Prochlorococcus marinus str. MIT 1013: one gene and its partner. The protein of the gene in region 1 binds, or shares a complex with, the protein of each later gene. Links are inferred from orthologs where the notes say so. Each region holds a gene or a part of one and is shown in the gene's direction. Other genes may lie near its edges.

The links.
Region 2: the proteins of pheS (region 1) and pheT are in contact, whole or in part, in a crystal structure (PDB 6P24), measured with the Escherichia coli proteins. The link is inferred for Prochlorococcus marinus str. MIT 1013 from one-to-one orthologs.

The regions. Positions count from the first base shown.
Region 1 is NZ_CP114778.1:903,520-911,373, reverse strand. What follows is about bases 2,122-5,089. They hold pheS (phenylalanine--tRNA ligase subunit alpha), read left to right. Parts: upstream 2,122-3,108; coding sequence 3,109-4,071; downstream 4,072-5,089. Other genes in these bases: cbiE (precorrin-6y C5,15-methyltransferase (decarboxylating) subunit CbiE), read right to left, coding at 5,080-5,089; O5633_RS05555 (NAD(+) kinase), read left to right, coding at 4,167-5,075; surE (5'/3'-nucleotidase SurE), read right to left, coding at 2,207-2,995; O5633_RS05570 (DUF3611 family protein), read left to right, coding at 2,122-2,203. Outside these bases: O5633_RS05580 (thiamine phosphate synthase), read right to left, coding at 1-493; O5633_RS05575 (bifunctional riboflavin kinase/FAD synthetase), read right to left, coding at 641-1,612; more of O5633_RS05570, read left to right, coding at 1,640-2,121; more of cbiE, read right to left, coding at 5,090-6,366; O5633_RS05545 (hypothetical protein), read left to right, coding at 6,465-6,752; O5633_RS05540 (DUF3122 domain-containing protein), read left to right, coding at 6,896-7,234; bifunctional diaminohydroxyphosphoribosylaminopyrimidine deaminase/5-amino-6-(5-phosphoribosylamino)uracil reductase RibD, read left to right, coding at 7,237-7,854.
Region 2 is NZ_CP114778.1:332,255-340,222, reverse strand. Bases 150-3,231 are described here. They hold pheT (phenylalanine--tRNA ligase subunit beta), read left to right. Parts: upstream 150-494; coding sequence 495-2,969; downstream 2,970-3,231. Other genes in these bases: rpmG (50S ribosomal protein L33), read right to left, coding at 181-378; rpsR (30S ribosomal protein S18), read right to left, coding at 150-153. Outside these bases: more of rpsR, read right to left, coding at 1-149; O5633_RS01780 (molecular chaperone DnaJ), read right to left, coding at 3,682-4,740; O5633_RS01775 (hypothetical protein), read left to right, coding at 4,912-5,091; O5633_RS01770 (ATP adenylyltransferase), read right to left, coding at 5,111-5,947; O5633_RS01765 (hypothetical protein), read left to right, coding at 6,463-6,690; metH (methionine synthase), read right to left, coding at 6,724-7,968.

The DNA.
Region 1 (7,854 bases):
CGAGATTTCTCTTTTTTGTGGTGATTAAATATATGGAACAATCTTTTAAGGTTTCTCTTTTTTGTATACCCTCAGTAGTACTAAGCACTTTTATCTCGATCTCATAAGTTTCGTATCTAATCTTGGTGGCCACTTCACAGAGCTTTGGATCTGTTATTCGAGTAAATTCTTCTATTACTCTTAAGGCTTCTTGAACTCTAGATGAGTTCGCAATAAATACAGCCTCTGGAGTTGATCTGACTTTTTGTAACGGATGTGAAATTCCCATAGCTGGGTCGTTTGATGTGAGCCTCGCTTTTCGATAAATAATGTGATGATGTCCCCCTAGTTGTTGCCTCCAATCTTTGATTTGAATAGAAAAATCACTTCTCTTTAGACCAAACCTGCACCAATCTTCCATGACTCGAAGCCCTTCCCTAGCGCGATCAAGGTTCGCGTCAATTAATTGAGCAATACGATTATCAGATGGAGGGGTGACAGACATTGATTTCATGTCATCCTTTATTAGATGATATGTATTTAAATTTTATTGTGGAAAATGATTCTGAGAGCAATATGACCGTTCTTATTTGGGGCGTTTTTTTGTTGGGAGGCATAGGTTTATTTGTTGTATGGGGATTATCTAATGCTTATCCCTCAATTACTTAGATTTAGTAGATTTAGTGATTGTTTCCAATATCTCTTTTGACTGTATTGCATCTAAACTTATTTGCTGGCTCAGTGCTTCAATGCTCTCAAACTTTTTTTGAAGTCTAATTCTTTGCACAGGTTCAATAATTAATTCTTGTCCTAATAGGTTGATTTTTTTCTCAAGAAGGTGAACTTCTACTGCTGATAATGAGTTTGGATCAATTGTAGGCTGAGGGCCCATATTCATAACTGCTGAGAAACGTTCTTTTTTGTTTGCTATCGAAGCCCAGGCCGCATAAACCCCCAAAGATGGAAGAAATTTTCGCCCGTCTATTTTTAAATTTGCTGTTGGCCATCCAATTTTTTTGCCTAAACCTCTCCCTTTCTCAACTGTCCCTCTAAAAGTATACGGACGCTTCAATAGATATTTTGCTTGTTTTAAATCACCATCGTTGAGTGCTTTTCGTACTCTGCTACTACTAAGTCGACCATGCTCGTCTTCAAGGATAGGAATAATAGAAATTTTTATTCCTAGAGATGCACCTATCTTTTTTAAAGTAGAAATGTCACCTTCTCTATTGTGTCCAAACCTAAAATTTTCTCCAACTGCTATGTGTTTAGCATGAAGGGTTTTTACTAGAATTTCATCTACAAATCTCTCAGCACTTTTAGAGGCAAGAGTTTTATTGAAAGGAACCAAAACTAATTGTTCTATTCCTAGTGGCTCGAGCAGAAATGTTTTTTCATTAGGTAAATCTAATCTTAATCTTGATTCTCCAAATAGAACCTCACGAGGATGAGGCCAGAAACTGACAACTGTTGGAACGCCAACTGGCTCTTTTAAGATGGCTTTTATTACTTTTTTATGACCTAAGTGAAGACCATCGAAACTACCTAAAGCCAGTGCTGTAGGTAGTTTTGCGTTTTCAGGAGCACAGAGAGGAATCAAGATAAACGTGCAATTTTTGTGCTTAGATGGCAAGTTTGGTTTATCGCCTTATTCATCGTGATGGCAGATCAACGCGACTTTCAATTGCTTTCTCTAGGTATGAGAAGAATTGGTTGGCTTCGGTTTTGGATTCAAACAATTTTAGGTGTAGTGGTAGTGGGTGTTTTGTTGTTCAACAATGTTGGAAGTAGTTTAGCTAGAAATTCGGAGAGAGCATTGGGATTAGGACCAGGTTTGTCTCTCACGACATTGGCATTCATTCTGTTGCTATTTAGCCTTTGGCAAGGATGGTTGATAGTAAAGACTGGAAGGGCTTTAGGCAGCGAGGCGCGCCCAAGCAGAGGTGAAACTAGTCGATTGCTAAAGAGAGGCTTGATTGTCGATTTAGTCGGATTGGTTTTTTCTTCTGTCGGTTACCAATCTTTAGCAGGAGCTTTGTTCGTGCAGGCTTCAATGCAAGCCCCTGGAATTTCAATTGGTACAGGTATGAGAGCAATGGAAAACTATCCAATTACTTCTTTAGAAATGCTTTCTGTCTTGAGTAATACCCAAGTTTTATTTGCCCATTTGATTGGTCTGATTTTTTCTTTATGGTTATTGCAAAGGATTTTCAGGAAAAACTAATTGTTATATTAATTTTGGCAAATTATCCAAATTTCCTCTCCAAAAAAGATCAGGTTGAATTGGTGTTAAGGAGGGGGAGCATAAAGCAATTTGAGAAACATCACTTGGCCATTCTTTAGGTCCTTCTCCAGCCGATTGAAGATCTTTTACTGCCTCCCCAGCCATCCAAAAATAGGTGTTCCCTCTTGGATCGACCCTACGAATGAATTGCTCCTCGTATTGTCTGATTGAAAGTCTTGTCCATACTAAAGCCCCCATTTCTTTTTCTTCACAAGGGGGAATATTTAAATTTAATAGTAAGTTCTTTGGCCAACTTTGTTGAATTGCTTTCTCTGCAATATCTAAGGCTAGTTTCCCAGCAAAACTAAAACTTTTCCATTGAAAACTTGCAATGCTTACTGCAATAGATGGGATTCCATCCAAAGTCCCCTCAAGTGCAGCAGCAACAGTCCCTGAGCAAAAAATATCTGTCCCAAGATTAGGTCCATGATTAATTCCCGAAAGGATTAAATCTGGTTTTTGATCAAGAAGTTCATTAAGTGCGAGTTTTACGCAATCAGCAGGGGTGCCACTACATCCCCAGGCTTGAATACCTTCTCCAAATAATTCGTTTGCTTTTTCAGCACGTATAGGGGAATGTAAAGTTAATCCATGCCCGGTTGCTGATCTTTCTTGATCTGGACAAACGACAGTAATTTTATGTCCTCTGCTCGCTGCAGATATGGCAAGTGTTCTTATCCCTTCTGCAAAAACTCCATCATCATTACTAATTAAAATTCTCAATGGTTTCATTTTTTATCTATTGGTTTTTAGAACTGGGACTGGTTGCCGATTAAACTAGTACTCGAGACTGGAATTCATTGAGTTCAACATTATCCCTAAAACAGCTCATTAATGAGCTTAAGATTCTAGAAAGCGAGGCGGCAAAAGATATTGCTGCTGCTGAAAATTCTGAATCAATAGAGAAGTTAAGGTTGGCTTTCCTTGGAAAGAAAGGAAAACTCTCACTTCTTTTGGGAGGGATGAAAAATCTTTCTAGTGAGGAAAGACCTGAAATTGGTCAAAGAGCGAACGTTTTAAAAACTCAATTGCAAGAATTAATAAAGGAAAAGCTTGAAATTTTAAAAACTCAGGCTTTAAATCAGTTACTAATAAAAGAAACTATAGATGTTACAGCGCCTTCAACTGGTATTTATCAAGGACATCGGCACCCCTTGATAACAACTACTGAGCAAATAATTGATCTTTTTTTAGGCCTTGGGTACCAAGTTTCTGAAGGACCTGAGATAGAAAATGATTACTACAATTTCGAGGCACTAAATATTCCACCTGACCATCCTGCAAGAGATATGCAAGATACTTTTTATTTGGGAGGTGAATATCTTTTAAGAACGCATACTTCGCCTGTTCAGATTCGTTGCCTTGAAAGCAAAAAACCTCCTGTAAGAATTGTTTCTCCTGGTCGGGTTTATCGAAGAGATGCAGTTGATGCTACTCATTCGCCGGTATTCCATCAGATTGAGGTCTTAGCAATAGATGAAAAGCTTGACTTTAGTCATTTAAGAGGAACAGTAATGGCTTTTTTAAAAGCGTTTTTTGGAGATCTTCCTATTCGATTCAGAGCTAGTTATTTCCCATTTACGGAGCCATCAGCAGAAGTTGATGTTCAATGGAGAGGTAAATGGTTAGAAGTTATGGGTTGCGGGATGGTAGATCCCGCAGTCCTAGAGGAATTAGGGATTGATCCAGAAAAATATAGTGGATTCGCGGCTGGACTTGGGGTGGAAAGATTTTGCATGGTTCGTCATGGAATAGACGATATTAGAAAGTTCTATACAAGTGATCTCAGGTTTTTAGAACAATTTTAAAGTTAGATATTTTTGAATTAACTTTTAATTGTATTAAATAAATATTATTGACATTTAATTGCTAATATTGAACGATAGTTTGTGAAGTATGATCGGTGCCCCGAGTAGGACTGATCGTTAATGACGGGAAAGAGCTTGCTGTTAAGACAGCAAAAACTTTTCAAAAGAAACTAGAAGATTCTGGTTTTGATGTTGTCAGAGTTAGTAGCGCAGGCGGTTTATTAGGCTTTACTAATCCTGATCAATATATGAGTTCACAGGGATACAACTCATGCATTCCAGATGGCTTTGATTCTTCAATTTTGTTTGCCGTTGTATTAGGAGGGGATGGGACTGTCTTGTCTGCGGCTAGACAAACTGCACCATTGGGTATACCCATTCTCACTGTAAATACAGGACATTTAGGTTTTTTGGCTGAGGCGTATCTCTCGGATATAGATAAAATTTTTAAACATTTAGTTTCAAGGAAATGGAATATTGAGGAGAGAACAAGCCTAGTAGTAAGTGTTATGAGAGGTGATCAATGTAGGTGGGAAGCTCTTTGCCTTAATGAAATGGCATTACATAGAGAACCTATGACAAGTATGTGTCATTTTGAAATTTCTGTTGGACGGCATGCGCCCGTCGATATTTCTGCAGATGGTGTAATTCTCTCTACTCCTACTGGCTCAACTGCTTACTCTTTAAGTGCTGGTGGACCAGTAATTACTCCAGATTGTCCTGTTTTGCAGCTTACCCCTGTATCTCCTCATTCATTGGCCTCAAGAGCTCTTGTATTCAGTAATGAAGAGCCAGTAACAATTTTCCCTGCCACACCTGAAAGATTAATGATGGTAGTAGATGGTAGTGCTGGCTGTTATGTATGGCCAGAGGATAGAGTTTTAATTAGAAAAAGTGATCATCCAGTTAAGTTCATTAGACTTTCAGATCATGAGTTCTTTCAAGTTCTAAGAAATAAATTAGGCTGGGGACTACCCCATGTTGCGAAACCTGATAAAACATAAAAAATTATTGAATTTCACCTTTCAAAATAAAAACAGGATTTAAAGGAGATAATCTTATATCTTCTCCAATACTTACACCTCTATATGATTGATGTTGACTAATAGATAACTTCTGAACTTTTGGCTTTAAAATAGACTCTAATTTTGATAAAGATCTTAATGATATTAAAGGTATGATTAAAACACATAAATTATTTATTTTTTTTAATACCTCTTCAATAATTAAATCCAAGCTTGATCCTCCTCCTCCTATAATAACTCTATCTGGATGTAAGAGATTATAAGGAATTTTATTTTCTTTAAATATATTTAATGCTTCATCTTCAATTATTAAAGATGGATTAACGCCAAGCCTTCTAGCATTTTCTTTAATAATATTCTTACTTCCAACCCTCTTCTCAATGGATACTAATTTTAGGTTTGGAGATATCCTTAATGTTTCCAGTCCTATACTTCCAACCCCACTACCTATGTCCCAGATTACTCCTTGTTTTGGGAGGTTAAGCTCAGCAAGGATTTGAACTCTAACCTCTTTTTTTGTAATTAATCCGGGGCAGTCTGGATTTTGAAGAAAAACTGAATCATTAATTCCAAATAAGGGCAATTCTTCTGATTTTACTGGTGGCTCTTCTCTTTCAAAAAGAATTACAAGATGCAATGGATCAAGATCAAGTGGAAAATCATCAATAGAAGTGATTTTTGTAATTCTTTCATTTAGGTACCCAAGTCTTTCGAAAGTCCAAAATTCATATTTTTTCTGAAGCTCTAATGAATCAAGTAATTGATAAACCTCTTTAGCACCAGATCTCTTTGAGTCAGTTAAAACTACAAGTGAAGAGGGCAGCTTTTTAATTGTCTTTTCAAATGGAAGCGGGTCTCTACCATGAAGACTGATCCATTGCGTATTTTGCCAAGGCTTTCCAAGTCGGGAAAAAGCCAGTTGAAAAGATGTAGCTGCTGGCTCAAAAGAAAGTTTTGATAAAGGAAAATTTTGAATTAATAATCTACCAATTCCGAACCAAAGAGGATCACCACCTGAAAACACAATTGTTTTTTTCTCTTCTTTTTTTAATAGATCTATAAACTCATTTAGTTTGTCAGTTGCAATGAACTCAAAATTATGATTTTTTATATTTTTATCTTTTAACCAAGTTTTGAATGAATCTAAAATTCTTTTTGGTCCAGTGATTCTTTCAGCTTTGAAAATTGGGATTTTTTTAGCTTCAAAAAAACTTTCAACATTTGAAGTATCAATTCCTATTACATGTATCTCCTTTGACTCACTAGACATAGTTTAAATAAATGGACGTAGAAAAATGTCTTTTTTATAGCTTTACTATTTTTTCTATGAAAATCAACTAAAACTTCAATAGTTAGCTTGAAAGTTTTGTGAATCTTAAAAAAAATAAAGCTGAGGAACACTTAACCAGAAGATCCCGACTACATGAAATTTTGATAGCTCTTATAAAGCAACAAAAAGATTTAGAATTAATGGACGAAGGCGTTGAGGTCTTTCAAAATCCTACTAATCATTCAGAAAAATATGATTCTTCGAAAATAATTCAACGCAATCAACGTATCATTAAGAAGTATCAGTCACTCGTTCGCTCAGCAATTGCATTAGATGCGCTACTTGACTCAGAACAATATGAAATTAGTGATGGAAAGTTTTCCTAAGGTTTTTCTTCAAATACTTTCTTATTTTTTGATTTGTTGTTGTTTTTTTTTTTACAATCGCAATAAGCACTTATGCAGATTCTAATGACAACATTCCTAATCAGCAAAGAGAGATTAAAAGAAGTTTAGAAAGCTTGAGAGACTTGGATTACCAAACTTGGCAAGTCATCGTATATCCAAGTTCTACAGTCACAAAGAATTTAACTTTAAGAATTGTCGGTTTTCCAGGGTCCTTAAGGTTTGATCATCCTACTGATTTACTTGTAAATTCAGGAAGAAAGAATTGGGAGCTCAAAGACATAACAAGGAAAAGCAAAGTTGAATTTGAAACTTTGAATGATTCTGCTGCAGAATTTGATATAGGCCCTTTGATTGCTGATTTGGATAAAAACAGACCTCTAAGACTGAGCTTGCCAGGATTAATAAATGATTTACCAATCCCTCCTTATTTAGTAAGTGAATGGAGAACATTGGTCCAATAAAAATGATTGATTTACCTGTGGATCAGAAAAAATGGGTGCTATGGATGAGACGTTCAATCCAATTAGCACTATTGGCAGAAGGTAGAACAAGCCCTAATCCACTTGTAGGAGCAATTTTGCTTGACAAAAGTGGGAGACTTGCTGGTGAAGGGTTTCATTCTGGGGCAGGAAATGCTCATGCAGAAGTAGAAGCACTTAATCAAGCTGGGGATAAGTCAATTGAAGGAACAATAGTTGTAACCCTAGAACCATGCTGTCATCAAGGCTTAACACCACCTTGTACAGAAGCAATAATAAAAGCAGGTTTGAAGAGAGTTGTTATTGGAATGGTTGATCCGGATCCAAGAGTTTCAGGGAATGGAATTTCAAGATTAAAAGATGCTGGATTAGAAGTGATAGAAGGGGTTTTAAAGCAGGAATGTGAAGAGATTAATCGTGATTTTATTTTTCGAGTTCTTAATGGTCGTCCATGGGGAATTCTGAAATGGGCAATGAGCCTTGATGGAAGAATAGGTTTACCTAATGGCTGTAGTAAGTGGATTACAAATGAACCTGCGAGGGAAAAAGTTCATCAAATTAGATCAAAGTGTGATGCAGTAATAGTTGGAGGAGGAACAGTT
Region 2 (7,968 bases), 570 kb from region 1 along the record:
TCTTTGTTGCTTGGCTGTTAGTCCTGTAAGTCTTCTAGGTAAGATTTTACCTCTATCCGTAATAAATTTTTTTAATAATTCTACGTCTTTATAGTCAATAGGATCTCCTGGCTTTACAGGAGAGAGCTTTTGTTTAAATAGTGAATTAGTCATTTTAAAAAAGTGTATAAAAGGAAATGATTATTTGATTTCTCTATGAATAGTCATCTTGTTTAATTCAGGACAGAATTTTTTAAGTTCAAGTCTCTCAGAAGTGTTCCTACGATTTTTTTCTGTGGTGTATCTAGATACTCCTGCAGAGCGTTTCTCTGAGCTAGGCACAGATCTAGACTCAGTACATTCTAAAGTAACCACTATTCTGGTACCTTTTTTAGCCATATGAACTTAGCTCAACTTTTGTGAGTCTAGGGAACAAAGTACAATCTTACTAGGCTAAGCACCCTTTTTTATAAATTCATTTGAGCAACTATGTTTAACTCCTGTCAGAGCAAATCATGAAGGTATCAGTTTCCTGGCTAAAAAATCTTGTTGAATTTAACGATGATATTGATTTATTAGCTGAAAAGCTTTCAATGACAGGTTTTGAAGTTGAATCATTAGAAGACTTATCAGAGCAAGCAAAGAATGTTGTTATTGGTTTTGTTGACGAAATCAAACCACATCCAAATGCCGAAAAGCTCAAAGTTTGTTCTGTAGATGTTGGTTTACCCAAAAAGCTTAGTATTGTTTGTGGTGCACAAAACGTAAAAGCTGGATATCACGTCCTTGTAGCGAAGGTTGGAGCCTATTTATCTTCTAAGTCATTAAAAATAAAATTATCTAATTTACGTGGAGTAGAAAGCGAAGGAATGATTTGTTCATTGGATGAATTAGGCATTGAAAGTAATAATAAAGGTATAGAAATTCTTGAAGAAAGTGAAACAAATATCCCTCCCATTGGATCAAATGCTGTGGATTATCTTGGTTTAAATGACACCATAATTGAATTAGCTATTACTGCTAACAGACCTGATGGTATGTCTATGGTGGGTATAGCACGAGAAATATCAACAATAACAAATTCAAAATTAACATTACCAAACTTAAATTATGATGAAGAATTTGAAAGGTTTGAACCAAAGATAAGAGATAAAGAAACGCTTGGTTCAGACTGTATCTACTCACTTACATATATAGATAACATAGATAATACTGGAAAGATAAACAAAAATATTAATTATAAATTATGTTCATTAAGACAAAATTGTATAAATCCAGTTGTAGACATAACAAATTATTTAATGCTTGAACAAGGACAGCCTCTACATGCCTTTGATGCAGATCTATTAGATAATATAGTAGGTAGAAAAGTAATACCAAATGATTTTGGTATTAGAAATGGTAAAGAAGGCGAATCATTTATTTCTCTTGATAAAAAAGAATATAAATTAAATCCAAATATAAAGGTAATTACATGCGACGATTTTCCAATTGCAATAGCTGGAATTATTGGTGGAAATAATAGTTCTGTAAGTGCTAAAACAACAAGGATTTGGTTAGAAGCGGCTGTGTTTACTCCTACATCTATTAGAAATAGTAGTAGAGAAATAGGGCTCAGGACAGATGCAAGTAGTAGATACGAAAAGGGCATATCTCCTAATATTACATTAGCAGTCTCAAATAGAGCGAGTAAACTTATTTCGTTAGAATTAGGAGCGAATATTAAATCGACTCATGTTAATAATGGATTTAAGAACAGTAGTATTAGTGTCAATCTTAGAATGGAAAAAATAAATAGCGTCCTAGGTAAATTCAGTTGCTCAATTAATAATGTATTAGATAAAAGTTCAAATACACTTCGTCATCTTAATAAGGATGAGATTGAGCATCTTCTAACAAAGCTTGGTTGTCTACTTACTTCTAATTCTAGTGGTTGGAATGTACAAATTCCTCCTTACAGATCATCTGATTTAACAAGAGAAATTGATTTAATAGAAGAGATAGCAAGACTAATTGGCTATGATAATTTCGATTCAAATATGCCAGATCCTCTTGAGCCAGGAGTACTAACACCTTCTAAATTGGTTGAAAGACGTTTACGAAATTCTTTTATCTATAATGGTTTTCAAGAAGTAGTTACTTCTTCACTTGTTGGTCCTGATAATAATGATGAAAATATTGTATTAATCAAAAATCCATTATTATCAGAGACAAGTAGATTAAGAACAAATGTATGGGATGAACATCTTAAAATTCTGCAGAGAAATGTATCTTTTGGAGCTGAAGGTTGTTGGATCTTTGAAATAGCAAAGACATACAAAAAAGATAAAGAAAGCTTTGTAGAAACTAATTTATTAGCAGGTTCGCTGACTGGTAATAAACGATTTAGCAAGTGGGGAACAGCATCAAAACAAATATCATTAGATTATTTTGCAGCAAGAGGAAAACTTAAGCAATCTCTTGAAGTTCTAGGAATTGAAATTATTGATAAGCAACTTAGCGACAAAGATTTCATGCATCCGGGTCGAACATCTGAATTATTTGTTGAAGGAAAAAGTATCGGATACTTTGGTCAAACTCACCCTTCTCTTTCTGAGAAATATGATCTAATTAAAGAAACTTATTTATTTAACCTTGAATATGATGCCTTGATTAAAGCCACGACAAGGAAATCAAATTGGACAAGAATTTACAAGGATTATCCCACTGTTCCTTACATGGAAAGAGATATTGCGCTTATTCATTCAAAAAAATATAGCTCATTAGAAATAATTAATCTAATCAAGAAAACCGGAAGACCACTTTTAGAAAAAGTGGAATTGATAGACCGATACGAGGGATCTTCTATTCCCGAGGATTCTGTTAGCCAGGCTTTTAGAATAAAGTATAGGGATCCTAAAAAAACTCTAGTAGAAGAAGATATAAATCCAATACACGAAAAAATAAGGAATGCTCTTAAAGAAAGGATAAAAGCTGACCTCAGAAGCTAGTCTAACGCGTCCAGTCTAAGTCTAAAACTTAGTCTTAGCTATAGACCAGGGCAAGACATAGTAGATCAAGCCAGATCCTCGAAATAATTGACAAAGTCTGCATGTTTTCATGGCTGTCTTCTTAGTTTCTTTGTTTTAAAATTTGATTAGAGATTAATAATATTAAATACATCGCCATATATAAATTCAACAACAACAACGCAGAAAAGATATCTTTAGACTCTCATACGAGAATCGATTTAGGACTCATAAAGAGTCTAATAATAGAAGTGAGAGACGAGAATATACTCTAAATTCAGAAATAATCTCTTGCTATTTAAAGCAAAAATGAATTATGTTTTTTCTTGAAATGCATAACTGTCTATAAAGCAGTTATGCAGGGGATAAAAACATGTTATAGCAATGAATTAAAGCTATGCAATGACGACTGGACAAAAAATGGACAAATCTAATCTTAGGCAAAGCTAAATCCAAAGAAACTCGACAAAACGCATAAATATAAATTCCAATTTTAATGCATTTTAAATTGCAATAGATGACTTCTTGTACCTTTGATGAATTAATTTTTCAACTAAAAGAAAATAATAATTTGAATTAACGGATCTTTATTTACTCCAATCCTTAATTAATTAAATTCATTTCTAATCTAACTCGTCTAATGCAAGTCTTATATATAGACCCATAGTTAGACCATGATAAGACTTGTAAGATCCTAATTTTTGTATAAATCTTTGAGTAACTGATAAGCCTCGTTTAACTTTCTCATGGTTTCGTTAGATCCTCCAGCGTCAGGATGATTGGAAAGAGCTTTTTCTTTATAGGCATCTCTAATAAAAGAAAGGGTTAACGATGATCCAGCCTTTGTTGGCAACCCCAATAACTTCAGAGCACCATGAACAGTCATCGTAGACTCAAGCGTTTGGAATGAAGTTACATTTTGACTACGTTTGAATTTATTAACGAATCTGCGAATGAGCGTGGGGATTCTACTTCTTAGGTTTTTAGCTGAAAAGGGATCTTCGAGCGCTCCTGCCAATATAACCACATCATCAAAAGTTACCGCATCAATTTTCCAATCACTGCAATAGGAATTAAGCATTTTACAGGCAGCATTCCAAGTAAAAGGAATATTTTCTGTGCCATCGACATTTGGCCAGATATCTCTAGCAAGCCATATCATTGAAGCCTCAATGACACTTTCAGTCGGTTTTTGCCCATAAAGATAGATCCAATGTTTTTCTGCAGCATCTTTCGCTTTTAACAAATCATCAATATTAATAGTGGTAATTGAGGTATCTTCCATATTTTTAAAAGTTTTATCTTTACTCAAACTTCTCTTTAGATTTGTAGTTTGTTTTCTAATAAAACCTGGTAATTCAATGCCTGTAGAGACAATATCTTGTTTATTACTTTGAACATCCTTAGGTTTGACATCATTGACAGCAACGTTTTTTATTTCAATATTCTTATTACCAACTATCACAAGTGCTTTTTCTTCCTGGTTACTAATATCTATTCCATTTTGAGAAGATGAAGAATCCTGATTACTATTATGATTAAAATCTAGTTGTTTATTTTCAATTATATTATCATCCAAATCATTAGATAAAATAACCTCTAATAATCTCTCAAAAACTAGTCCTCTAGCTCTAAATCCCCACTCTTTACGAAGTCGATCGACGCCAGCAACTAGATCAATTGGTAAATCAATTGATATTCTCTTTACTTCCTTGCCTTCCCCTTCTGCCACAAGATCCTTATATCTAGTCACATATTAATAGCATTTTTATCTTCAAAACACTTTTAGCTTTGAATTTATATAATTAATCTCTAATTGCAAAATATATTAAAATTTCAGTATATTATCTTAAAATTAAATTATGTCCACATTGATCAATATTATTATGTATTATTTTTACAGTTAATAAAAATGTAATCAGAAATGAACTTCTGCGACTCATCTAGAAACTGGAATGAAAGAAAAAAATTTTTTCAAGAAAAGAAATTAAATTTTTTAATTTCTATTAAAGAATCTTATGAAAGAAAACTTGCTGCAATCACAGCATCAATATCAAAACTTGAAGAACAAATGAATTCAACAACTCCTAGTGTCGAAGGCTAAATTAACTTTAATCTACTGCTTAAATCACATCCATTAATATTCTTTCTGGACCAAATTTAATAAGAGTATCTACATCAGATCTTTTTGTTCCAAGAAAATAACCAGCGAAACCAAGAGCATTTATACTGAATCCATTAGATCTATCAGTTTTACGTGTTATAAGTGCAATCCATTTAGATGTTATAAGCAAATTATATGGTTTTATAGGTTTATTAATTAAGTCAATATCACCTATATTCATCTCTTTAGCCATAGACTTATATGAGTTAAATAAATCATTCGAGTTTAAGACTTCTTTTTTATTCCTAGGTCTAATTGATATACAATGAGAAATTTTAGAATTGGTATCGTGCATGTTATTTAATAAAGAGCAAAACCATTCATATCTAGGACAAATACTCTCATTATAATGTCTTGGTAATAATTGAAAATGTCGGTGAGGCTGACTAGCACCAGATTCTTTACTACTATTAAAAAACCATAAACCGGTAGTATCATTATCAACATTTTGAATAGCTTCAAAATCATCTTCACTAAGCCAACCATTTTGTGGTTTCCAGCAATTGGTTATTAATAACATGTGCCCTATTTGTACTGGATATTTATTTAATATTAGTGTATGTTTATCATTTATTGGCAGTATTTGTAGTCTAGTATCCCAAGGAATAAATGGATTTCGTATAGGTCCATATTCAATTAAATACTTAGGTATAGGAGTTTTGAGAAAACGTAGTTCATAATCACAATATGCATCATTTGATTGATATTTTTTAGTCTCTAGTGGAATTACAGCACCGCAATCTACAGCTTTTCTACTAATCTCGAGAGCTTTAGACCATATAATTTCGCTCTTCACCTCAAATAGACCTAGATAATTAATTTTATTTGATTATATAATTAATAATCTAAAAAATAAAAAATTATTTAAAAGCTTATTAACTAATCAATAATCATTAACTTCAAAATTAATGAAGAAGCTAATCAAGTTACGCGAAGTCATGAGATTTATGCCTAATAAGCCGTCTAGGGCATGAATGGGTGGATTGCACGTATACAATTGGTTTGACGCACTAGAGGCGATTTATAGGCTTCTACAGACTGCTTGATAACGTGCAAGATCTTCTCGTTTATTCGATTAAAAATCCTTTTATTAAATCATATTTGCAAAAATGAAAAGGAGAACGAACTCGAAAGTCATGAGCTAGCAATTAAATCGCCAAGTTCTCAAAAACCATTGCACTGGAATGGTTTATGGTTAACGAAGGAAAAAGCAAATTTATCAATTTGCAAAATAGTTTAAGATTATTGGCAAATAAGGTTGACGAAAGCAGGGGGGAAAGAGGTAAAACCTCATTTAGTAATGTGTCCTCGATGGATTGGGACTTTTCTGAAGACCAAGCTTTTATAGCTCTATGCGATGCGTTTCGCGAGAGCGGGGAAACTTCTGGTATGGAATTTTTGGCGACGGGTGAAGGTGCTTTTCACTTTCAGGAATTAACTCAAAATGCTGCCGGAGAGGGAATTGATTTAAGTGACTCAGAATCAATGGCAGAGTTTCAGATGGAAGTATTAGAAACAATCGATGAAATTAGTAACTAATTTTCTATATAAATATCAAATAAGGCATGATATTTATATTCCAAAGTATTTAGCGACTGGATGTAATGCAACAATAGCTGTGGTGCTTTGTTCTGGATGAAGTTGCTCACTTTCGTCCATTGAGATATTGATTTTTTTTGCATTAAGCCAAAGTAGTTGTTTTCTAGAATCTGAAACTTCTGGACAAGCTGGATACCCAAAAGAATAACGGCAACCTCGGTATTTAACATCTAATATATCTTTAATATTGTCAGGTTCATAATCTTCAAAACCACATTCGATTCTAATAACAGAATGTATATATTCAGCAAGTGCTTCTGCCAGTTGGACAGTTAACCCATGAAAAAATAGATAATCAGAATATGAATCTTGACTAAATAATTTATGAGAATATTCACTAGCTGATTCTCCCATAGTTACAGCCTGCATTGGCAAATAATCTGTAGGCTGATTGTTATTTAAGTCATTATAAAAATCTGCTATACAAAACCTTTTCCCAGATCTTTGCCTAGGTAATAAAAAATCACCTAAAAGGCTTTGGTGATCTTTATCATATACTTTTAAATTATTACCAACTCTACCACAAGGAAAATATCCATAAACTAATGAAGGATTAATAAGCTTTTCATTTATTATTTTGTTCATCCAGTAATCTAACTTCGGTTCTGCTTTCTTAAGTAAAAAGTCCTTATAATCAGAAGCAGACATCTGCTTGGAACGTTTCATTTGCCATTGGCCTGCAAATAAAGCATTACGATCTAAGAATTTATAAACTTTAGTTATATCTATATCTTTATCTAATAAAAACTTTGGCCCTATGAATGGTGGTTTAATAGGATCTATTTCAGATATATCTTTTGATCTTGAGTTATCTTCAATAGGCTTTTCTTTGATTTTGTTGATATTAATTTTTTGATGAGTATTTGTATTATTATAATTACCAATAGTAATTCCCTCGGGAGCACCTTCTTTAAAGCCTGAGAAATTATCCCAGTTATTTAATTCCTTTGCTTTCATATATGAATCCATAAATTTTAAATCTGTAAAAGCATCTTTACCATAAATAACTTTCCCTTTATAAACACTTGCACAATCTTGATTAACAAATTTTGGAGTCAGAGCTGCTCCTCCAAGAATAATAGGCACAGATATATCTTCTTCATTTAATGCTTTAAGATTATCTTTCATAAATGCAGTTGATTTAACTAGTAGTCCACTCATGGCAATACAATCAGCGTTATGCTCTTTCTGTGCATTAATTATTGAATTGACTTCTTG